Regions from separate parts of the Collimonas rhizosphaerae genome, predicted to be linked through region 1. Evidence: predicted binding sites of a transcription regulator. Region 1 holds the regulator's gene; each other region holds the start of a gene.
The links. Region 1 encodes sigma-54, which starts transcription at its own class of promoters, with help from an activator protein. Its sites were predicted from a motif close to TGGCANGNAANCTGCTTT; they were not measured.

Region 2: a site for sigma-54 is predicted at 3,806-3,823, ahead of V8G57_RS10675 (TorF family putative porin). Genes of this name have one in related genera too.
Region 3: a site for sigma-54 is predicted at 5,758-5,775, ahead of prpB (methylisocitrate lyase). Genes of this name have one in related genera too.

What each region holds. Positions count from the first base shown of each region.
Region 1 is NZ_JBANDC010000004.1:283,033-291,023, reverse strand. It holds gene V8G57_RS07655 (type IV pilus secretin PilQ) at 1-707, shown strand, start outside; gene aroKB (bifunctional shikimate kinase/3-dehydroquinate synthase AroKB) at 771-2,495, shown strand; gene V8G57_RS07645 (deoxyguanosinetriphosphate triphosphohydrolase) at 2,492-3,655, shown strand; gene V8G57_RS07640 (DUF4197 domain-containing protein) at 3,748-4,437, shown strand; gene hpf (ribosome hibernation-promoting factor, HPF/YfiA family) at 4,547-4,897, opposite strand; gene V8G57_RS07630 (RNA polymerase factor sigma-54) at 5,053-6,534, opposite strand; gene lptB (LPS export ABC transporter ATP-binding protein) at 6,638-7,384, opposite strand; gene lptA (lipopolysaccharide transport periplasmic protein LptA) at 7,381-7,923, opposite strand; gene lptC (LPS export ABC transporter periplasmic protein LptC) at 7,980-7,991, opposite strand, start outside.
Region 2 is NZ_JBANDC010000006.1:167,195-175,185, forward strand. It holds gene V8G57_RS10660 (GNAT family N-acetyltransferase) at 278-826, opposite strand; gene V8G57_RS10665 (ammonium transporter) at 946-2,493, opposite strand; gene V8G57_RS10670 (P-II family nitrogen regulator) at 2,513-2,851, opposite strand; gene V8G57_RS10675 (TorF family putative porin) at 2,972-3,745, opposite strand; gene pdxR (MocR-like pyridoxine biosynthesis transcription factor PdxR) at 4,030-5,490, opposite strand; gene V8G57_RS10685 (GNAT family N-acetyltransferase) at 5,638-6,099, shown strand; gene V8G57_RS10690 (accessory factor UbiK family protein) at 6,211-6,453, shown strand; gene V8G57_RS10695 (YifB family Mg chelatase-like AAA ATPase) at 6,464-7,978, shown strand; gene V8G57_RS10700 (TetR/AcrR family transcriptional regulator) at 7,982-7,991, opposite strand, start outside.
Region 3 is NZ_JBANDC010000005.1:99,025-107,015, reverse strand. It holds gene glnA (type I glutamate--ammonia ligase) at 1-193, shown strand, start outside; gene V8G57_RS08665 (DUF4124 domain-containing protein) at 404-901, shown strand; gene glnL (nitrogen regulation protein NR(II)) at 1,155-2,237, shown strand; gene ntrC (nitrogen regulation protein NR(I)) at 2,348-3,877, shown strand; gene prpR (propionate catabolism operon regulatory protein PrpR) at 3,901-5,547, opposite strand; gene prpB (methylisocitrate lyase) at 5,825-6,715, shown strand; gene prpC (bifunctional 2-methylcitrate synthase/citrate synthase) at 6,769-7,932, shown strand.

The sequences.
Region 1 (7,991 bases):
TTAGCCGTAATCTCGGCGCCAAGCTTGGTTTTGGCTTTAATGGCAAAAATGTCACTGCAGGCGGCACTCAAACCGCGACGGCGTCGACTGGCACGCTTCCAATCATAGGAGGAAATTCGGTGAATTTGCCGGCCAATCCTAGCACTGGCACGGCAGGTTCGCTGGCTTTGACCCTGTTCAATTCCGCTGCATCGAAATTCATCAGCCTGGAGTTGTCGGCGCTGGAAGCGGACGGGCAAGGCAAGATCATTTCCAGTCCGCGCGTTGTCACGGCTGACCAGCAGAAGGCTCTGATTGAACAAGGTGTTGAAATTCCATACCAAAACGCCACCAGCAGCGGAGCCACATCGGTTGAGTTCAAGAAAGCTAACCTGAAACTGGAAGTTGTGCCGCAAATCACTCCTGACGGCAATGTCATTTTGACAGTAGATGTGACGAATGACAGCGTCGGCGCCACGGTTCCAGGCGGTGTGGCTATCAATACCAAGCATGTCCAGACCCAGGTCCAGGTTGAAAATGGCGGGACGGTGGTGATTGGCGGTATTTATACCCAGACGATTTCAAACGATATTACTAAAGTGCCACTGCTTGGAGATATTCCGGTTCTGGGTTATCTTTTCAAACAAACGGCAGTTGTTAACAAACGAACTGAATTATTGATTTTCCTGACACCGAAAATCGTCATCGACCGGCTCGCTGGGCATTAATTGCACAGAAGACACCGGCCTGGCGCCGGTGTCTGTATTTTGAGCAAAAGGTTGAGTGGTGAAATGGTGCGGTACACAGGCAATATCTTTCTGGTAGGCCTGATGGGCGCGGGCAAGACTACGGTTGGCCGCGCTCTGGCAAAAAAACTCAACAAGCTATTCATTGATTCGGATCACGAAATCGAGGCGCGTACCGGCGTCTCGATTCCTTTGATTTTCGAGATAGAAGGCGAAGAGAGCTTCCGCCAGCGCGAGACGGAAGTGATACGCGACCTCAGCGGCAGGCGCGGCATCGTGCTGGCCACCGGCGGCGGCGCTGTCATGCGGCCGGAAAACCGCGAATACCTGAAAAACCGCGGCACCGTGATTTACTTGCGTGCCAGCATCCACAACATCCTGCAGCGCACCAGCCGCGACAAGAACCGGCCGCTATTGCAAACAGCCGATCCGCGCCGGCGCCTGGAAGAACTGTCACGGCAGCGAGAGCCGTATTATCGCGACGTGGCCGACATTGTCATCGACACTGGCCGACCTAACGTACAATTCCTGGTACACAGCATCCTGAGCCAGCTGGAACTGCTGCCCGACGAGCCTGAAGCAGGATCGGGCACGGTTAGCCAGGCTGGCGCTATCACCCCTATTTCAGCAAATTCTTTTATGAACCAGCAGTCGCCCCCTCCGGCCCCGGCGCCGACCATCACGCTCCAGGTAGAACTGGGCGAGCGCAGCTACCCGATCGAGATCGGACCGTCGCTGCTGAACGACCGTGAGCGGATTGCGCGCCTGATCATCGGCAAGCAGGTCGCCGTGGTGACCAACACTACCGTCGCGCCGCTGTACCTGCAAGGGTTTAGCCAGGCGTTGAAAGACGCCGGCAAGAGCGTGCTGGAAATCATATTGCCGGACGGCGAAGAAGAAAAGAACTGGGCCAGCCTGATGCAGATCTTCGATCGGCTGCTGAGCGCAAAATGCGGCCGCAAGACGACCTTGATCGCCCTGGGCGGCGGCGTTATCGGCGACCTTACCGGTTTCGCTGCTTCGGCCTACATGCGCGGCGTGCCGTTCGTGCAGATCCCGACTACCCTGCTGGCGCAGGTCGATTCCTCGGTGGGCGGCAAGACCGGCATCAACCACCCGCTCGGCAAAAACATGATCGGCGCCTTCTACCAGCCGCAGGCAGTGATCGCCGATACCATGACCTTGCACAGCCTGCCTGAGCGCGAGCTGTCGGCCGGGCTGGCGGAAGTGATCAAATACGGCGCGGTGATCGACGCCGAATTCTTCAAATGGATAGAGAGCAATATCGGCAAGCTGATGGCGCGCGATAACGTTGCCCTGGCTTACGCCATCCGCCGCTCCTGCGAGCTGAAAGCCGACGTGGTCAGGCAAGACGAACGCGAAGGCGGCTTGCGCGCCATCCTGAATTTCGGCCATACCTTCGGCCATGCGATCGAGTCCGGCCTGGGCTACGGCAAATGGCTGCATGGTGAAGCGGTCGGTTGCGGCATGGTGATGGCGGCTGACCTGTCGCACCGGCTTGGGCACATCAGCGCCGTCGACAAGGAACGCGTCAGTGCGCTGGTGCGCGCCGCCGGCCTGCCGACCGAGGCGCCCAACCTCGGCGCTCAGCGCTGGCTGGAGCTGATGCAGGTCGACAAAAAGAACGAAGACGGCCAGATCAAGTTCATCCTGATGAACCCCTTGGGCGGCCATCTGGTCACCGGCGTGCCGCAAGAAGCACTGCTGGCGACGCTGCAGCAGCTAGCCTCGGGAGATTTGCCGCGATGAACCCGGAAGCGCTTCTCGCTCAACCTCTCGCCCCCTATGCCGCACATTCTGGGCTGTCGCGAGGACGCCTGTTCGAGGAAACGCCACCTAGCGCCCGCAGCGAGTTCCAGCGCGACCGCGACCGCATCATCCATTGCACCGCATTCCGCCGCCTGGAATACAAGACCCAGGTTTTCGTCAACCATGAGGGCGACCTGTTCCGCACGCGCCTGACGCACAGCATTGAAGTGGCGCAAATCGCCCGTTCGATTGCGCGCAACCTGCAACTGAACGAAGATTTGGTTGAGGCGATTTCACTGGCCCACGACCTGGGGCATACGCCATTCGGCCATGCCGGCCAGGATGCCCTGAATGACTGCATGGAGGCGCATGGCGGCTTCGAACACAACCTGCAGAGCCTGCGGGTGGTCGACAAGCTGGAGCAGCGCTACGGCGCTTTTGACGGCCTGAACCTGATGTTCGAGACCCGCGAGGGCATCCTGAAGCACTGTTCGCTGGCCAACGCCAGGAAGCTGGGCGATATCGGCGAGCGCTTCATCCAGCGCAAGCAGCCGAGCCTGGAGGCGCAAGTCGCCAACCTGGCCGACGAGATTGCCTACAACAACCACGATGTCGACGACGGATTGCGTTCGGGCCTGCTGACGCTGGAGCAGATGAACCAGATAGATTTTTATGCAACCCACAGCCGCGAGGTCGAGCGGCTGTACCCTGGCCTCGGCGGGCGCCGCGCGATCAATGAAACGGTGCGGCGCATGATCAACGCCTTGATCACCGACCTGATCCAGACCTCGCAGCAGCGCATCCTGGATGCCCGCCTGCAGAGCGTTGACGAGGTGCGCAATGCGCCGCCCCTGATTGCATTTTCCGACGGCATGGCGCAACAGGCAGCGCTGCTGAAGCGCTTCTTGCGCGAAAACCTGTACCGCCACTACCTGGTCAATCGCATGACGGCCAAGGCGCGCCGCATCGTCGCCGAACTGTATGCCTGTTTCAGCGCCGAGCCGACCTTGCTGCCGCCCGACTATCAGCTGGGCCAGCCCGGCACGGCCGGAGCAAGCCCGCAGGCGCGCGCGATCGCCGATTACATCGCCGGCATGACCGACCGTTACGCGATACGCGAGCACAGGCGTTTGTTCCTGGTAGACGAAGGCCATCTCTGACATGCGTACCACAGGGATTTCCGGTCCCTTGCTCTAAACGCAACAAGTTAGGGTAGACTTTGTCGTTTTCCAATCATTTCATGAGGATCGTTATGCGCCGCGTATACCAAACAGCAGTGACCCTGACCCTGGCAGTAACCGCTTCCGCCGCGCTTGCCTTGTCCTTAAGCGACTTGAGCAACCAGGACGCCAGCAGCGGCCTGAAAGCTGCGCTGCAAAAAGGCGCGGATGTCGCGGTGTCCAAACTGGGCGTCGAGAATGGCTTCCTGAACAACGACAAGGTCAAGATCGGCTTGCCCAGCGTGCTCGATAAAGCCATGCCGCTCTTGAGGATGACCGGCCAGGGACAGAAACTGGACGACCTGGTGGTGTCGATGAACCATGCCGCGGAACAGGCAGTGCCGTTGGCCAAGCCGCTGCTGTTGAATGCAGTGAAATCGATGTCGGTGACGGATGCAAAAAACATCCTGACCGGCGGCGATACTTCGGTGACAGACTTCTTCAAGGCAAAGACTTCGGCGCAACTGGGCCAGAAATTCCTGCCTATCGTCAAAGGCGTGACCGACCGCAACGGCTTGTCGGCGCAATACAATTCGGTCATGGGGCAAGTCGGCAAGACCGGCATGGTGCCAGCCCAGCAAAGCACCGTTGAAGGTTACGTCACGCAGCGTGCGCTGGACGGCCTGTACACCATCATCGGCGACGAAGAGAAAGCGATACGGCAGGATCCGGTCGGCGCCGGCAGCGCGATTATCGGCAAGGTGTTCGGCGCATTGAAATAAGGACGCGCCGCAGCGATAAACAATAATATGGTTTGACAATAACAAAGGGCGCATTGACTGCGCCCTTGTTCATTTATTGGCGCGAGCCACACAGCTCGCGCAGGTCGGATCAGGTCGCGGCGGGGAGTTCTTCCGGCAGGTGCTTGATGGCATCATGCTGGTGGTCTTGCATCTTGTCCTTGTATTTGATCACCTGGCGATCGAGCTTGTCGATCAGGGCGTCGATGGCGGCGTAAAGATCGTGGGCAATGCTTTCGGCATGCAAATCTTTTCCTTTTACGCGCAGGTTGATTTCCGCTTTTTGGCGTTTTTCTTTTTCAGTAATCTTGTCGACCGTCAGGATCACGCTGATATCGATGACCTGGTCGAAATGGCGTTTGATACGCTCTAGTTTGCTTTGTACGTATTCGCGAATGGCAGGGGTTAACTCGAGGTGATGCCCACTGATGGTGAAGTTCATACAGCGCTCCTATCAAGAATATTGCTGGCGGTCCGGAGCTGGATACGCAGGATCTTTAGGCGGACGGTCCGAAAACAGACAGTCCTGGCAAGAACCAATGAAACCCGCTTCGTCTGGACACAGCAAGGGTAAGCTTTACAATCAAACCAGAAGAACTACAAGGCCTTGCGTAAATTAACAGACGGAATTTTCAGTGCTTCGCGATATTTTGCGACGGTGCGGCGGGCTACCACCATACCTTGTTCCGCAAGCATGTCGGCAATCTTGCTGTCAGAGAAAGGATTTTTTGTATCTTCCGCTCCTATCAATTGCTTAATGAGTGCCCTGATTGCCGTTGAGGAAGCCTCTCCACCTGCCTCAGTAGCAACATGGCTGCCGAAGAAATACTTCAGTTCAAACATCCCGTGGGGAGTGAGCATGTATTTCTGAGTGGTTACACGAGAAATAGTACTCTCGTGTAGTCCCAGTGTATCAGCTATTTCACGCAACACAAGCGGCCGCATGGCCACCGCGCCGTGCGAAAAGAAATTCCTCTGGCGTTCCACGATGGCTTGCGCCACGCGCAGGATGGTGTCGAAGCGCTGCCGCATATTCTTGATCAGCCACTTGGCTTCCTGCAGCTGCGAAGTGAGCGCGCCGTCGCCCTTGCTTTGCTTCAGAATGTTGGCATACAGGACATTCACCCTGAGCCTTGGCATGACGTCATTGTTGAGCATGACCTGCCAGCCCTGCTTGCTGCGCCTGACGATCACGTCGGGCACGACGTAGTCGGAAGTGTTGGCGGCGAACGGCGCGCCGGGGTGCGGATTGCACTGCTTGATGACTGCCTGCGCTTCGCGCAGGTCTTCGTCGTCGCAATCGAGCGCCTTCTTGATTTTATTGAAATCGCGTTGCGCAAAAAGCATCAGGTGATCTTGCACGATCGCCAATGCAAGCCGGCGCGTGACAAATGGCACTTTGATAAAACGCCTGATCTGCAAGCTCAGGCATTCCGCCGCATTGCGGGCGCCGACGCCTGCCGGGTCGAAACTCTGCACCATCTTCAGCGCCGTCGATAATTCCTCGATGGCGATTTCCAGTTCCGGCGGCAGCCGCTCCAGGATTTCTTCCAGCGATTCTTCCAGGTAGCCGTTGTCGTCCAGCGCATCGATGGTCAGCTCGACCAGGGCGCGGTCACGCAAGTCGTGCAGCGTTTCGCGCATCTGCTGCAGCAGATGTTCGCGCAAGGTGGATTCGTGGGCTTCCAGCTGCGGCCGCGCATCTTCGTCATCCGGGGTTTTTGAACTGCGCGCGACATCGTCGAAACTCCATTCGCTGTCGCCGCTTTCCGGGCCGCTCTCGGCGGCCGGCGGCGTGTCCAGCCCGGTTTCGCTTTCGCTCGGCGAGCTGCTCACTTCGCTGTCGCCCACCGGGGCATCCATGGTCGACGCGGTGCCGCTGATGGCGCCGTCCGCCAGCAAGCGTACGGAATTGTCGAGCGGGTCGTCGACCCGCTCCAGCAGGGGATTGTCCGACAGGATCTGTTCCAGCTCCTGGTGCAGTTCGAGCGTGGACAATTGCAGCAGCCGGATAGACTGCTGCAACTGAGGTGTCAGCGCAAGATGCTGCGAGGTGCGTAGCTGGAGTGATTGTTTCATGGCTTCCGTGCAGACAATTCACTGGTATTTCTTTATTCGGGGCAGGCTGCCGCAGCGCGGCGCATTCCCTTGCCCCCGACCGTTCGGGCATATCTCGATGAAGCTACATGCGGAAATGCTCGCCCAGGTATACGCGCCGCACCGACTCGTCGGCGATGATGTCGTCCGGACTGCCGCTGGCCAGCACGCTGCCCTGGTTGATGATGTAGGCGCGATCGCAGATGCCCAGTGTTTCGCGCACATTGTGGTCGGTGATCAGCACGCCTATGCCGCGTTCCTTGAGGAAGCGGACGATGCGCTGGATCTCGATCACGGCGATCGGATCGATCCCGGCAAACGGTTCATCCAGCAGGACGAAGCGGGGATTGGTGGCCAGCGCGCGGGCGATTTCGACCCGCCGGCGTTCACCGCCCGACAGCGACAGCGCCTGGTTTTCACGCAGCTTTTCGATTTGCAGCTCGTGCAGCAGCTTCTGCAGCTGCTCGTCGATTTGAGCCTTGGTGAGCGGCTTGCCGTTGGGACGCTGCAGTTCCAGCACGGCGCGGATATTGTCTTCCACCGTCAGCTTGCGGAACACCGATGCCTCTTGCGGCAGGTACGACAGGCCGAGCACTGCACGCCGGTGGATAGGCAAGCGTGAAATGTCGACGCCGTCGAGGTCGATCTCGCCGCCGTCCGACGGCACCAGGCCGACGATCATGTAGAAAGAAGTAGTCTTGCCGGCGCCGTTGGGGCCCAGCAGGCCGACCACTTCGCCGCAATGCACTGTCAGCGACACGTCGTGGACTACCTGGCGCGCGCCGTAGCTTTTCTGCAGGCCTTTGACGATCAGGGTGCTGGGAGCTGTCATTGCGGAGCTTTCGGGCGCGGCTGGATGACGGCGCGTATGCGTCCGGCGCCTGCCTGGCTGTTGCCGTTGACGGTATTGTTGACCGAATAGAATTCAGTGCGGCTGTCGTAGGAAATGAATTCGCCGTTCACTTCGTCGGTTGGTTTGTCGCCTTGCAGGCGGCGCATCTGCGCCTTGGAAAACAGCTTGGTGATTTCTGTCTTGCCGTCGTATTCGATGCGTTCGGCATGGCCGTCGATCCACAGGTCGGGGCCGCCGTCGCGTTTTTGCTTGAACGTGGCGAGCTTGCCGGGATCTGCGTACAGGGTGGCGAACTGGTAGCCGGACGGATCGGTAGTCACCACCACGCGGTCGGCTTTCATCAGCAGCGTACCGCGCGTCAGCACCACGTTGCCGGTAGCGACATTGACCTGCTTGACGTCGTCATAGGTGAGCTGGTCGGAATCGATCAGCGTCGGTTTTTCGGAGTCTGCTTTTTCTGCATGCGCCACGCCTATGGCGCTAAGCAACAGCAGGGATATGAAAAATAGTCGTTTCATGAAAAATCCTGGATAAAGGATAGAACGGTGTGCATAAAATGGCCTGTTTGCCTGGATCAGCGAGGTTT
Region 2 (7,991 bases), on a different contig from region 1:
GCGAACTTGCGCAACTGCCCATGACAGGAATGTCTTTCAGGACTCCCATGACAGGCAAGAGACGCAGATTCTAACGGGAAATGCATTATTTCGCCGGTCTACCGCCGGGATGCCATCCACGGCGACGCTCCGGCAGGTGCGTCTATGAGCCAAGTTTACATCGGGCCGGTCGCGAATTTTTAAAGTCCCGGAAAAACAAAAAAGCGCCGTCAGGCGCCTTGTAAATCGTGTCACATTGTTATCGGATTCGAGCGTAATTGCCGCTAACCCCTCAGGATCAGATCCGTTTATACATGAAGCTGCTGTCGCTCAGCTTGCCGGTGGTCGAGCGGGCATAGGCGGGAACGATGCCGGCCAGTTCAAATCCGAGCGAGCTATACAGGGATTCCGCCGCGTCGCCGGTGCGTGTCTCCAGGAACAGCAGCGAGCGACCATCGGCGCGCGCAATCGTCTCTGTCTTTTGCATCAGCACGCGCGCCACGCCTTTGCGCCGCACGTCGGGATGCACCAGCAGCTTGGAAATCTCGGCGCGGTGGCGGCCGTTGGCCGGCGCCGCTAGCACCAGCTGCACGGTGCCGACGATCTGGCCGGCAAAGCGCGCCACCAGCAAGCGCCGGCCGCCGCTCACCAGCGAGCCGCTGACGCCGTACCAGAATGAAAAAGCATCTTCGGTATTCGGCGTATCCAGGAATCCGATGCTGGCGCCCTGCTCCACGCACGCCATCAGGATATCGGTGAGCGGCCCCACCACCTGATCGAACTGGTTCGCCTTGACGTCTTCAACCGTGCATGCGGTCAGGCGTTGCGGGGTGATGGTCGGGTCCAAGCTGGAATCTCCTGAAACGGCTACGTCAAAAAAACAAAATCCCAGGACGAGCCCGGGATTGCATCGAACATCGCACCGGATAGCCAATGCTGCAGCTATCCGGCGCAATCAGGCAGGACTCAGTCGTGATAAGCAGATTCGCCATGGCTGGAGATGTCCAGGCCTTCGCGTTCTTCTTCTTCGGTCACGCGCAAGCCCATGACGATGTCGACCAGCTTGAATGCGACCAGCGACACCACGCCCGACCAGACCAGGGTCGTCAGCACGCCTTCAAACTGGATCCACAGCTGGCCAGTGATCGAATAGTCTGGCAGCACTGCATTGGTGACATAGTCATAGATGCCGACGCCGCCCAGGCTAGGCGCCGCAAACACGCCGGTCAGCAATGCGCCCAGGATACCGCCGACGCCATGCACGCCGAACACGTCCAGCGCATCGTCCGCACCAAGCAGGCGTTTCAGGCCGGTGACACCCCACAGGCAGATGAAGCCAGCCAGCAAGCCCATGATCAGAGCGCCCATCGGGCCGACGAAACCGGCGGCAGGCGTAATCGCCACCAGGCCGGCGACCGCACCCGAAGCGCCGCCCAGCATCGACGGCTTGCCCTTGCCGATCCATTCACCGGCGCTCCAGCTCAACACCGCAGCGGCAGTCGCCAGCAAGGTATTGATGAAAGCCAGTGCGGCGCTGCCGTTGGCTTCCAGCGCGGAGCCGGCGTTGAAACCGAACCAGCCGAACCACAGCAGCGAAGCGCCGACCATGGTCAGGGTCAGGCTATGCGGCTTGAATGCTTCCTTGCCGAAGCCGACGCGCTTGCCGATCACGTACGAACCAACCAGGCCCGCGATAGCGGCATTGATATGCACCACGGTGCCGCCGGCGAAATCGAGCGCGCCCTTCTGGAACAGCCAGCCGCCGGTAGCGGTCAGTTTTTCCGCAGCAGCGGCGTCGGTAAAGCCATCAGGACCAGGCCAGAACCAGACCATGTGCGCCATCGGCAGGTAAGCGAACGTGAACCACAGGACCGTGAACACCAGGATCGCGGAGAACTTTGCGCGCTCGGCGAAGGCGCCGATGATCAGCGCACAGGTGATCGCGGCAAACGCCCCCTGGAACACCACGTAGGCAAACTCAGGCACTACCACGCCTTTGCTGAAAGTGGCGGCAACCGAATCCGGCGTCATGCCGTGCAAGAACAGGCGGCTGAATCCGCCGAAGAAGGCATTGCCCTCGGTGAACGCAATGCTGTAACCGTAAAGTATCCACAGTACGATGATCAGCGAGAACACCGTGAAGCATTGCATCAGCACCGACAGCATGTTCTTGCTGCGCACCAGGCCGCCGTAGAACAGGCCCAGGCCCGGCAAAGTCATCAGGATCACGAACGCGGTCGATACCAGCAGCCAGGCAGTATCGCCCTTGTTCGGCACCGGCGCCGCAGGCGCGGCGGCAGCCGGAGCGCTGGCGGCCGGAGCGGCCGCTGCCGGCGCCGCAGCAACCGATGCCGCAGGCGCGGCAGCCGGAGCTGCGGTGGAAGCATCCGCACTGGCAGCTGCCACGCTTGCGCTAGCGCTTGCCGATGCCTCGTCGGCGGCACGGGCCGGCAACATGGAAGTAGCCGCGATCAGCGAGCAAGCCGCCAAAATCGTAGCAAACGTACTTTTGATGTTCATATTTTTTATCCCCTTAGATTGCATCTTTGCCGGTTTCACCGGTACGAATACGAATAACTTCCTGCAGATCAAATACAAAAATCTTGCCGTCGCCGATCTTGCCGGTGCGCGCCGCGTTTTCAATCGCTTCTACCGCCTGTTCCAGGATGCTGTCGTCCACCGCTGCTTCGATTTTTGTCTTCGGCAGGAAGTCGACCACGTATTCGGCGCCGCGGTACAGCTCAGTATGCCCTTTCTGGCGGCCGAAACCCTTGACCTCGGTCACGGTAATGCCTTGCACGCCAATCGCCGAAAGCGCTTCGCGCACCTCGTCGAGCTTAAATGGTTTGATGATTGCTGTAATCAGTTTCATGTCGGCCTCGTTGTTTTATCGAATTTAGGAATTCAGCTCACTCAGGTTTTGCGTAATCCGGCTTTGCTTTAAGCTCATGTCCTGGTCAGTTGGGGACAGAGTAATTCTGTCCCCAATGCGTCAGAAGGTCTTCGCTACCGAAAACACTACCCCGTTGCGGCCCAGGTTCTTGCCGCTCGGGCTGACGTACGCGCCATCCTTGGCGTCGGTGCCGACATAGGCCAGTCCCAGCGTCACGCCGGCCAGCTGCTCAAAGGTCTTGGTGGCGCCGATTTTCCAGTCGGTGTAGCTGCCGAAGCTGAAATGCTCCACTGTCTGGTGGCCGAGGTGCAGCCCCAGCGTGACGCCCGCGCCGACATCGAAATTGGCGCCGGCATCGTAATAAGCGCTGTTCTTGCTGTCGACCGTGCCGAACAGGTTGGTCAGCGCATGCGAGTACTTGAAATAGGCCGGGCCGTAGCCGATCTGGCCATACAGCTCGAAAGTGTTGGCGTTGCGGCCGATCTGGCTGTAGTTGTTGGTCGGGTAGTAGTAGTACAGGCCGCCGACGTCATAGGTGAAGCCGCCAGGCAGTTCGCCGCGCTTGCCGCCGTAGATGTCCCATTCAACCGGGCCCTTGCCGCCGGTGCCGGTATGGGCGCTGTCGACCGCATCCTTGATCCACTTGATATTCGACAGCCAGGTGCCCGCATACAGGCCGGTAGGGTTGTTGGTGTAATCCGCACCGCCCTGTATCGCCGGGTCAAAACGCGTTTGCGAAATGCCGCGGAAGCGGTAGTCGTTGACCGCGCCAATGTTGTAACTGATCTCGTTATCCGGCTTGGCGTCTTCGGCGTGAGCGAGACCTGCGGAGAAACTTGCTGCTATTGCTGCGGCTAAAATCAGCTTTTTCATGGATGTCCCTGTTGGTATGTTGAATGAAAAACCGCTAAATCAGTACTCCTCGGACTTTCCATAGCAGAACCCATGCCAACTGCGCCGATCTCTCCTTTTCCATGGCTGCAGCCCCTTGTGGGGCGTTTTACTCACTGCTTTTACTGATTGTTAACTGCAGGATGTTCTTGCACAAAAAAATCGGCAAGGAAATGCACCATAATAATGCACGCATTTAATTGAGCATTATTTTGGTGCGAAAATATGAAGAGAAGACTACATGACGCCCTGTAGTCGGCTACAAATCAAGTCCAGGCTTGCCGCAGGGATAACAGTGCGCGCCCGATGGCCGCTTCGTCGACACCGGCAAAACCCAGCGCCAGGCCGGCTCGATGCTGCGGATTGACTGCTTGCCCAGGCAGGCAGAACCGGCTCATGGGATTGAGCTCAACGCCGGCGGCGATGGCCTTGGCCACCAGGTCAGCCTCCTGTCCGGCGCTCGCCAATGGCAGGCTCAGGTGCAAACCGGCGGCGACCTTGGGCAAAGGCAGCTGCTGTCCGAACAATGGCGCCCAGCCTTCCAGCAAGGCGTCACGGCGCGCGCGGCTGGCGCGCCGCATGCGCCGGATGTGGCGTTGGAAATGACCGGCCGCGATGAATTCGGCCATCACCGCCTGGTCCGCGGCCGGCGGATGGCGGTCGCCCATGGCGTGCAGCGCGGTCAGCGCCGGCACCAGCTTGGGCGGCAGCACCAGGTAGCCCAGCCGCAAACCGGGAAAGGCGATTTTTGAAAAGGTGCCGACATACAGCACGCGCCCGCTGCGATCGAGCGCCGCCAGCGGCGCCAATGGCGTGCCGTCGTAACGATATTCGCCGTCGTAATCGTCTTCGACGACCCAGGTGTTGTGGCGCTCGGCCCAGGCTAGCAGTTCGAGCCGGCGCGCCAGCGACAGCGTGACCCCGAGCGGATACTGGTGCGACGGCGTCACATACGCCATCCGGCAATCAGCGTGCTGCGCAAGTTGCGACGTGTCCATCCCATCCTGGTCCAGGGCAATCCCCACCAGCTGCGCGCCAACCACCGCCAGCGCTGCAGCTGCAGCCGGATAACAAGGATTTTCGATAGCGACCTTGTCGCCGGCATCGAGCAGCAATTGCGCGCACAGGGCAATCCCGTGCTGCGCTCCGGCCGTGATGACGATTTGCGACGGTTCGCAAGCCAGCCCGCGCGCCTGCCGCAGGTAGGCCGCAATCAGCTCGCGCAGCCGCAGGTTGCCGGCGGCGTCGCCGTAACCCATTTCCGCCAGCGGCGCACGACGCCAGAACTGGCTTTGCAGACGGCCCCAGATCTGGTTCGGAAACAAGTCATAGGCGGGAATCCCGAGCCGGAACGCGCGCGCCGGCCCGGCCGACATGCGGCGCCGTGTCTCATATCCGCTCAATCGCCCCTGCATGGCCGATTGCCGCATGGCGGGCGCTGCCGCGGCCTGCGCATCCGGCTCGGCAACAACTGCCGCCGCCAAGCCATCGGCATAGGTGCCGTCGCCCACCCTGCTGCTGATGTAACCCTCGGCGTACAGCTGCTCGTACGCCCGCACCACGGTATTGCGCGACACCTGCAAAGCCAGCGCCAGGTTGCGCGAAGTGGGCAGCTTGATGCGGTAAGTGCCGGGCGTGGCCAGGATCCGCCGGCGCAGCGCCAGGTAGAGCTGCTTGGCCAGGCCGTTGCCGCCGTCCAGCGTAATGCCGGCTGGATCGAGGTTCATCAACAGGAGCGGAGGCGCAATCTTCACATTGGACCTATAAATATAATCAATCTTGGATCTTTGATGATACCAACTTGCGGCGCTACGATAAACGCTGTTGTGCACCCGCAGGCATTTATCGTCATCGTATTTCCACAGGAGGTTATCTTGGCATCCGCACCACGTTCATCGATTCAGATCAAGCCGCTCAGCGAGCAGGATTTCGCCATCTGGCAGCCGCAATGGCAGGGCTACCAGGATTTTTATGAAGTCGATATTCCGCAAGCCACGCGCCTGGTCACCTGGCAGCGCCTGCTGGATCCGAAGGAACCGGCGTTCGGCGCGCTGGCGATGGCAGGCGGCGAGGCGGTCGGCCTGGTCCACTGGATTTTCCATCGTTCCTGCTGGACAGTGGAAGATTCCTGCTACCTGCAAGATTTGTACGTCTCGCCGCAACAGCGCGGCGCCGGCGTCGGCCGCCGGCTGATCGAGCATGTCTATGCGCAGGCCAAGGCGGCCGGCAGCACCCGCGTGCATTGGCTGACGCACGAAACCAACAGCACCGCGATGCAGCTGTACGACCGCATCGCGCAACGTTCCGGTTTCGTGCAATACCGCAAGCAGCTCTAGCGGCGGAAGGATGGGTGGTTATGGCTTAAACTGCCCCGCCGGACCAGAATTCCGATGTCGGGTTTGCCTGTATCGGTTATCATTTTTCTTATTTACCTTGAAGGGCCGATCATGAACAAACCCAACTTTTTTGACGACATCCAGGCCAAGATCAACCAGGCCATCGAAAACTCTCCCGCCAAGGATATCGAGAAAAACGTCAAGGCCATGCTGGGCCAGGGATTCTCCAAGCTGGACCTGGTCACGCGTGAAGAATTCGACGTGCAGGCCCAGGTGCTGGCAAGCGCCCGCGCCAAGCTCGAAGCGCTTGAGGCTCGCGTGACCGAGCTTGAAGCGCAATTGAAACGCCCTTGATGCCGAGCCAGTGACGCTGGCGGTACTGAGAAGCCGGGCGCTGGCAGGCATGCAGGCGCCCGCGGTCACGGTCGAAGTCCACCTGGCCAACGGCCTGCCATCTTTTACCATCGTCGGCCTGCCCGAAACCGAGGTCAAGGAATCCAAAGACCGGGTCCGCGCAGCGCTGCAAAATGCGCGTTTCGAATTTCCCTCGCGCCGCATCACGGTCAACCTGGCGCCAGCCGATCTGCCGAAAGAATCGGGCCGTTTCGATTTGCCGATTGCGCTCGGCATCCTGGCGGCTTCGGGACAAATGCCGTCCGACCAGCTCGATCAATATGAATTTGCCGGGGAACTGTCGCTGTCTGGCGAATTGAGGCCGATACGCGGCGCGCTGGCGATGACTTTCGCCATGACCGCGGACAGCGGCGAACGCCGCGCTTTCATCCTGCCGCGCGGCAATGCCGATGAGGCGGCGCTGGTTGGCGATGCTTGCATTTTCCCGGCTGACAGTTTGTTGCAGGTATGCGCTCACTTTTCCTCTCTGCAACAGGAAACAAAACTGTCGCGCCACACAGCGGAGCCGCAACGGCGGCTGCCTCCCTACCTCGATTTCAGCGACGTCAAAGGACAGGCGCAGGCCAAACGCGCGCTGGAAGTGGCGGCGGCCGGCAACCATAGCGTGCTGCTGGTTGGCCCTCCGGGCACCGGAAAATCCATGCTGGCGGCGCGTTTTCCGGGAATCCTGCCGCCTATGAGCGATCGTGAAGCGCTGGAATCGGCCGCAGTGCAGTCGCTCACCAGCGGTTTTTCCGGCGCGCGCTGGAAGGTGCGGCCATACAGGGCGCCGCACCACACTGCGTCCGGCGTGGCGCTGGTGGGCGGCGGCAGCCCGCCGCGTCCGGGTGAAATTTCCCTGGCGCATCGCGGCGTCTTGTTCCTCGACGAACTGCCCGAGTTCGACAGGCGTGTGCTGGAAGTATTGCGCGAGCCGCTCGAATCCGGCCACATTACGATTTCGCGGGCCGCGCGCCAGGCCGATTTTCCCGCGCAGTTCCAGCTGCTGGCGGCGATGAACCCCTGCCCTTGCGGCTACCTCGGCCATGCGGCCAAGCCATGCCGCTGCACGCCCGACAATATCTTGCGTTACCAAAACAGGATTTCGGGACCGCTGCTGGATCGCATCGACATGCAGATCCAGGTGGCGGCCGTGCCTCACGATCAACTGCTCAAACAAGCCGATGGCGAATCTTCCACCGCGATCGCGGCCCGGGTGGCGCAAGTGCATGGGTTGCAGATGGTCCGCCAAGGCAAGCAAAACAATGGCTTGTCAGCCAATGAAATCGACCGCTTCTGCAAGCCCGACCAGGCCGGCGAAAAACTGCTGAGCGACGCGATGGCGCACCTGCACTGGTCGGCGCGCGCTTACCATCGGGTATTGAAAGTGGCGCGCACCATCGCCGACCTGGCCGCGGCCGATATCATCGGCGCAGCCCATGTGGCGGAGGCGATCCAGTACCGGCGCGCGCTGCAGGATAAATGAATCTTATGCCTGC
Region 3 (7,991 bases), on a different contig from region 1:
GCTGATCCCTACCGTTTGCGCTTCGCTGGAAGAAGCACTGGAAGCGCTGGACAAGGACCGTGAGTTCCTGACCCGCGGCGGCGTATTCAGCGACACCATGATCGATGCCTACCTGGACTTGAAGAAGCAGGAAGTCCAGCGCTACCGCATGACGACTCACCCGATCGAATTCGACATGTACTATTCGGTATAAGTCGGTTCGCAAGTTTGCACCTCCGCTCTTGCCAGTTGCAAGGGCGGACTGCAAGATAAAGGACAGGGAACTCCCTGTCCTTTTGTTTTTCTCACACGCTTGTTTTCATCGCCTGCATATCGCAAACTATATTCTGCAGGATGGTTTGTCATTGCATGTTTCTTGACATAAACTAGCGGCTCGATTGAATTGCCATTGCGAAGAAAGTCTATGAAGCGTCTTTTATCGGGATTTCTGCTATTGGCGGCCGTCAGCATGGCCGCAGGCACTGCTTACGCCCAAAGCGAGGTTTACCTTTGCGTGGACCAGAACGGCGTCAAGGAATACAAGAACACGGGTGACACCAAGGGCTGCAAGCGCGTCAGCCTGCCGCCGCTGACCGTGACTTCATCGAGCAAGCCGCCACGCGAAGGCACTGCTGCCAGCAAGCCGGCGGCCTCCACCCCGACCGACTTTCCGAAAGTCGATAACGGTACGCAAAAGGCGCGCGACAACGACCGCCGCCAGATCCTGCAGGACGAGCTGAAGAACGAACAGCAGCGCCTGGCCAATCTCAAGAAAGACTACAACGACGGCACGCCGGAGCGGCAAGGCAACGAGAAAAACTACGCCAAGTACCAGGAGCGCGTGGCGTCGATGAAAGAAGACATTTCCCGCAGCGAGAAAAATATCGATGCGCTCAACCGGGAACTGTCGAATCTGAAGTAACCAACGGCATGGTATCAACCTTGCTTAATGGATAAGGCCGCCGATGCGGCCTTTATTTTTGCCTACCCGGTTTAAGATAGAGCAGAGCCGGACGCACCATAATGTGGCGATCCTGCATATTACCCACCGACATCGCTTACAAAGCTTGTTATGCTCGGAAAATGCACTATTTCAATCACACTCGCAGTCTCAATGACGCCGGCGCGCCGCGCCTCGCTTTGCCTGGGCCGGGCTTTTTGACAAGGATGCCAGGATGCCAATAAAAACCGCCGAACGGAACGTGCTCGCCAGCCTTGACCTGCTGGCTTCCGCGGTGCTGGTGCTGGACCAGCACGGACGCCTGGTGTTTGCCAACGCCGCCGCGGAAAACCTGCTGGAAAGTTCCAGCCGCCTGCTGCAGCAGCAGACGCTGTCCGACCTGTTCCTGAACCCGGACCAGCTGCTGGCGATTTTCGAACAAGCCTTGCAGCACCAGTTCGACGACTCGCGCCAGGACCTGATCCTGGAACGCGTGGGACGCGAACCGCTGTGGGTCGACACCATCGTCACCGCGCTCGACAACCCCGAGATGCCGGTGCTGATCGAGTTGCGGGAGAATGTACAGCAGCTCAAGCTGGAGCGCGAGGAGCGCCTGATCGACCAGAGCCAGGTCAACAAGGAACTGATTCGCAACCTGGCCCATGAAATCAAGAATCCCCTGGGCGGCATCCGCGGCGCCGCCCAGCTGCTGGAGCTCGAACTGCCGGAGCGCCACGTCAAGGAATTGCGCGAATACACGCAAGTCATCATCAAGGAAGCCGATCGCCTGCAGACCCTGGTGGATCGCCTGCTGGCGCCGCACCGGCTGGCGCAGATCGTGGGCGACGTCAATATCCACGAGGTATGCGAGCGGGTGCGCAGCCTGATCGTGGCCGAATTCCCGAGCGGCCTGAGCATCAAGCGCGATTACGATCTGTCGATCCCGCAGTTCCGCGGCGACAAGGAACAGCTGATCCAGGCCATCCTCAACATCGCGCACAATGCCGCGCAAGCGTTGCAGGAGCGCATCAAGGCGGGCGATGCCGAGCTGGTTTTCCAGAGCCGGGTAGTGCGCCAGGTGACGCTGGCCAAGGTGCGTTACCGGCTGGCACTAGACTTGCATATCATCGACAATGGACCTGGCATCCCGGCCGAGATTCAAGAACGCATTTTCTACCCGCTGGTGTCGGGACGCGACGGCGGCAGCGGCCTGGGTTTGACGCTGGCGCAAACCTTTGTACAACAGCACATGGGCGTCATCGAATGCGAAAGCCGGCCGGGATATACAGATTTCAGAATCCTGATACCTCTGCCTTGATGGCTGCCTGCAAACGGTGCCTGCAAGTAGTTGACAGGCTGTAACAGCGAGGCCGTCATTGCGCTGATAAATAGTTTAACGGACTGCGCTCCTGGCGCAGCACAAAACACATGAAACCAATCTGGATTGTTGACGACGACGAATCGATTCGATGGGTGCTTGAAAAAGCGCTGGCCCGCGAAAACCTGAGCACCAAGAGTTTCTCCAATGCGCGCGATGCGATCGAAGCACTGCAATCGAGCACGCCGCAAGTGCTGGTCTCCGATATCCGCATGCCGGGCGCTTCCGGCCTGGAGCTGCTGCAAACCGTCAAAGCCAAGTTTCCCGGCGTGCCGGTGATCATCATCACCGCTTTTTCCGACCTGGATTCCGCGGTTGCCGCATTCCAGGGCGGTGCTTTCGAATACCTGGCCAAGCCTTTCGATGTCGACAAGGCGGTCGAACTGATACGGCGCGCGCTGGAAGAAAGCTTGCGCGAGGCCAACGTCGAGCAAGCCTCTGCCGAGACGCCGGAAATCCTGGGGCAGGCGCCGGCCATGCAAGACGTGTTCCGTGCCATCGGCCGCCTGTCGCAATCGAATGTGACGGTGCTGATCACCGGCGAATCGGGCACCGGCAAGGAACTGGTCGCACGCGCCTTGCACAAGCACAGCCCGCGCGCGTCGCAGCCGTTCATCGCCCTCAATACCGCGGCGATTCCGAAAGATTTGCTGGAGTCGGAATTGTTCGGGCACGAGCGTGGTGCATTTACCGGCGCCCAGGCATCGCGCCGCGGCCGTTTTGAACAAGCTGAAGGCGGCACCCTGTTCCTCGATGAAATCGGCGACATGCCGTTCGACCTGCAGACGCGCCTGCTGCGCGTGCTGTCCGACGGCCATTTCTATCGGGTCGGCGGCCACCAGTCCCTGAAAGCCAACGTCCGCGTCATCGCCGCCACCCACCAGAACCTGGAAACCCGGGTACGCGAGGGACTATTCCGCGAAGACTTGTATCACCGCCTGAATGTGATCAGGCTGCGTTTGCCGAGCTTGCGCGAGCGGCGCGAAGACATCCCGATCCTGACGCGCTACTTCCTGAGCCAGAGCGCCAAGCAGCTGGGCGTCGAAAGCAAGCGGGTTTCCGATAACGCCATGCGCTTCATGAGCAGCCTGGACCTGCCAGGCAACGTGCGCCAGCTGGAAAACCTGTGCAACTGGATTACCGTGATGGCGCCCGGCCAGACGGTCGAGATCAAGGACCTGCCGCAAGACCTGGTCGGCGGCCGCGACCAGAGCATGCAGCTGGAAAGCCCGGCCAGCCGGCCGGTAGCGTTCGATCCGCATCTGGCGGCGCCGGCCGCTGCCGCGCACTATCCTGAAATCCTGGCGCCGGCGGCGCAAGCTGCGGGCGCCGGCGAACGGCCGCTTGAAAAGCAAAGCTGGATTGCCCTGCTGGAGACGGAAGCGGCCCAGATGCTCAGCAATGGCGACGCCGACGTGATGGATGTGCTGGGACGGCAGTTTGAATCGGCCCTGATCAAGATCGCCTTGCGCCATACCCACGGACGCAAGAACGATGCGGCGGTACGCCTTGGCATCGGACGCAATACCATCACGCGCAAGATCCAGGAATTAGGCATAGCCGGCGCAAAAGACGATTGACGGCAAGCCGGGCAGGATGGTGCTTAGCTATCCTGCGATTCCCTCAGTTTGCGCCATAGGGTAGTGCGGCTGATGCCCAGGTACCGGGCCGCAGCTGCACGGTTGCCCTCGAACCTTGCCAGCACCTGCGCCGCGGATTCCGCCACCGCCGGCATGGCAACCGCCGGCGGCGCATTGCTGTTCGCGGCCGCCAGTTCCGGCGCCGCCGACAGCAGGAAGGCCGGCGTCAGCGAACGCAGCGGCTCGGCCGCCAGGAACAGCGCCACGCGTTCCATCAGGTTGCGCAGTTCGCGCACATTGCCGGGCCAGGCATAACTTTCCAGCAGCGGCGCGCAAGCCACGACTTCGGCGTGGAGATTGGCGTGCGGCCGCACATCCAGCGACGCCAGCGCCTGTTTCAGGCACCATTCCGCCAACGCCACCAAATCCTCCGGGCGCGCGCGCAAGGGCGGCAAATCCAGGCGCAGGACGCCGATGCGATAGAACAGGTCGGCGCGGAAACGGCCGTCGCGCACTCTTTCCTCGAGGTTGCAATGGGTGGCGCTGATGATGCGGACGTCAACCGCGATCGGGCGGGTAGAACCTACGCGCACCACTTCGCGCTCTTCCAGCACGCGCAGCAGCCGGGTTTGCAGCGCCAGCGGCATTTCGCCGATTTCATCGAGGAACAGGGTGCCGCGGTGAGCCGCTTCAAACAGGCCGGCGCGGCCGCCGCGGCGCGAGCCGGTGAAGGCGCCTTCTTCGTAGCCGAACAGCTCGGATTCCAGCAGCGATTCTGCAATCGCGCCGCAGTTCACCGCGACAAAAGGACGGCTGCTGCGGCCGCTGGCCGTGCCCTGCGCCAGCGGATGTTCACGGTGGATCGCCTGCGCCGCCAGCTCTTTGCCGCTGCCGGTTTCGCCATGGATCAGGACGTTGGCCGGCGAACGCGCAAACAGCGTCACCGACCTGCGTATCGCTTCCATGGCGTCCGACGCGCCGCGCAAATCGCTGATGCCGTGCTTGGCCCTGAGCGTGTCGCTGACCGGATAGCTGCGGCCGCCGGTCGATTCCAGCTGGAGTTGAGTCAGGCGCGCCAGTTCCAGCGCATCGTTGAACGCTTGCCGGATCGATGCGGCGGAGTAGACAAAGATGCCGCTCAGCCCGGCTTCTTCGGCGAGGTCGGTGATCAGGCCGGCGCCCACTATCGCCTTGATGCCGCTCGCTTTCAAATCGCTGACCTGGGCCCGGGCGTCTTCTTCGGTGGCGTAGCTGCGCTGCTCGATGCTGAGGTCGAATGCGGCCTGGAATTCCGCCAGCGCCGGCATCGACGCCTGGTAAGTGATGACGCCGACCCGCGGCGTGATCTTGCGGGCGCGGGCCAGCGCCTGCATCACATCGAAGCCGCTGGCCTTGGCGATGATGACCGGCACCGACAAGCGGCTCTTCAGGTAGGCGCCGTTGGAGCCGGCGGCAATCACGGCGTCGCAGCGTTCGGTCGCCAGCCGTTCGCGGATGTGCTGGACCGCGTCTTCAAAACCCAGCTGGATAGGCGCGATATTAGCCTGGTGGTCGAATTCCAGCGTGATGTCGCGGAACAGGTCGAACAGGCGCGATACCGAGACGGTCCAGATGACCGGCAGGTCGTTGTTGTCGCGGTTGCTGGCGGGAGAGGGCAGGGGACGGGCCATGTTATCGAGGTTTCATTGTTGCTGTAGCGGTGTTTCAATGATGTTTCATTAATGTTTCATGGATCAATTTGAAACATAGTATGGAACATCGAGGACAGCAATGCAATCGCTCGATGACTCCGAGGCGATCCACGCAAGTCCCTGATTCCAAATAAATAGTCGTCGCAGCCTGGGAAACGGACGGGGAATTGCCGCGGTTCATGCCGGCCATGGCATGGCGATTGCAATATTGCTGTATCGGTTTCCCCATGAAACCTGTTCGAGACAAGGTGACGATATGACGCAATATTCCGCAGGCGCTGCATTCAGGCAGGCCGTTCGTGACGAATCGCCGTTGCAGGTGGTCGGCGCGATCAACGCTAACCACGCTTTGCTGGCCAAGCGCGCCGGTTTCAAGGCGATCTACCTGTCTGGCGGCGGCGTTGCAGCCGGTTCGCTGGGCTTGCCGGACCTCGGCATCTCCAACCTGGACGACGTCCTGACCGATGTGCGGCGCATCACCGATGTCTGCGACCTGCCGCTGCTGGTGGATGTCGATACCGGTTTCGGTTCTTCCGCCTTCAATGTGGCGCGCACGGTCAAGGCCATGATCAAGTTCGGCGCCGCCGCCATGCATATCGAAGACCAGGTCGGCGCCAAGCGCTGCGGCCACCGGCCCAACAAGGAAATCGTCAGCAAGCAGGAAATGGTGGACCGCATCAAGGCTGCCGTCGATGCCCGCACCGACGACAACTTCGTCATCATGGCGCGCACCGATGCGCTGGCGGTGGAGGGCCTGGAAGCTGCGATGGAACGCGCGGTGGCCTGCGTCGAAGCCGGCGCCGACATGATCTTCCCGGAAGCGATCACCCAGCTCGACATGTACAAGACATTCGCGGCGGCGGTCAAGGTGCCGGTGCTGGCCAACATCACGGAATTCGGCGCGACTCCGCTGTTCACGGTCGATGAACTGAAATCCGCCGATGTCGGCCTGGTGCTGTATCCCTTGTCAGCTTTCCGCGCAATGAACAAGGCTGCCGAAAACGTCTACACCGCGCTGCGCCGCGACGGCACCCAGAAAAACGTGATCGACACCATGCAGACCCGCGCCGAACTTTACGAACGCATCAACTATCACGAATTCGAGCAAAAACTGGATGCCTTGTTTGCGCAGCAGAAGGCGAAATAACCGGCATCCTGTATTTGAATCCTGGTCAAATAAATCGCATAGGAGCACGACACATGAGTGAGCAACAGCCTGCAGCAGCGGCAACCTTCAAGCCCAAGAAATCGGTAGCCCTGTCCGGCGTCACCGCCGGCAATACCGCGCTGTGCACCGTCGGCAAGACCGGCAACGACCTGCACTACCGCGGCTACGATATCCTGGATATCGCCGACAGCTGCGAATTTGAAGAAATCGCGCATTTGCTGGTGCATGGAAAACTGCCCACCAGCGCTGAACTGAATGCCTATAAAACCAAGCTCAAAGCCCTGCGCGGGCTGCCGGCCAACGTCAAGGCGGCGCTTGAGTGGCTGCCGGCGTCATCGCATCCGATGGACGTGATGCGCACCGGCGTCTCCGCGCTGGGTTGCGTCCTGCCGGAAAAAGACGACCACAATACGCCTGGTGCGCGCGATATCGCCGACCGCCTGATGGCCTCGCTCGGCTCCGTCTTGCTGTACTGGTACCACTACAGCCACAACGGCAAGCGCATCGAAACCGAAACCGACGACGAATCGATAGGCGGCCATTTCCTGCACCTGCTGCACGGTGAAAAACCGTCCGCGCTGTGGGAGCAGGCGATGCACACTTCGCTGATCCTCTACGCCGAACATGAATTCAACGCGTCGACATTTACCGGCCGCGTGATTGCCGGCACCGGCTCCGACATGTATTCGGCCATCACCGGCGCCATCGGCGCCTTGCGTGGCCCCAAGCACGGCGGCGCCAACGAAGTCGCATTCGAGATACAGAAGCGCTACGACAACCCGGACGAGGCAGAAGCCGACATCAAGAAGCGCGTCGAAAACAAGGAAGTGGTGATCGGCTTCGGCCATCCCGTGTATACCATCTCCGATCCGCGCAACAAGGTGATCAAGGAAGTGGCGCGCAACCTGTCCAAGGATGCCGGCTCCCTGAAAATGTTCGATATCGCCGAGCGGCTGGAAACGGTGATGTGGGACATCAAGAAAATGTTCCCCAACCTGGACTGGTTTTCGGCCGTTTCGTATCACATGATGGGTGTGCCGACCGCCATGTTTACGCCGTTGTTCGTGATTGCCCGCACCTCCGGCTGGGCGGCGCACATTATCGAGCAAAGGATAGACAACAAGATTATTCGTCCATCGGCGAATTATGTGGGCCCAGAAGATTTAAAATTTGTCCCGATTGGCAAACGCAAATAGCGCCCGTATGCAAAATGGCAATACTGGCGCAGGAGCGAGCCAATAGATGTTTCCATCGC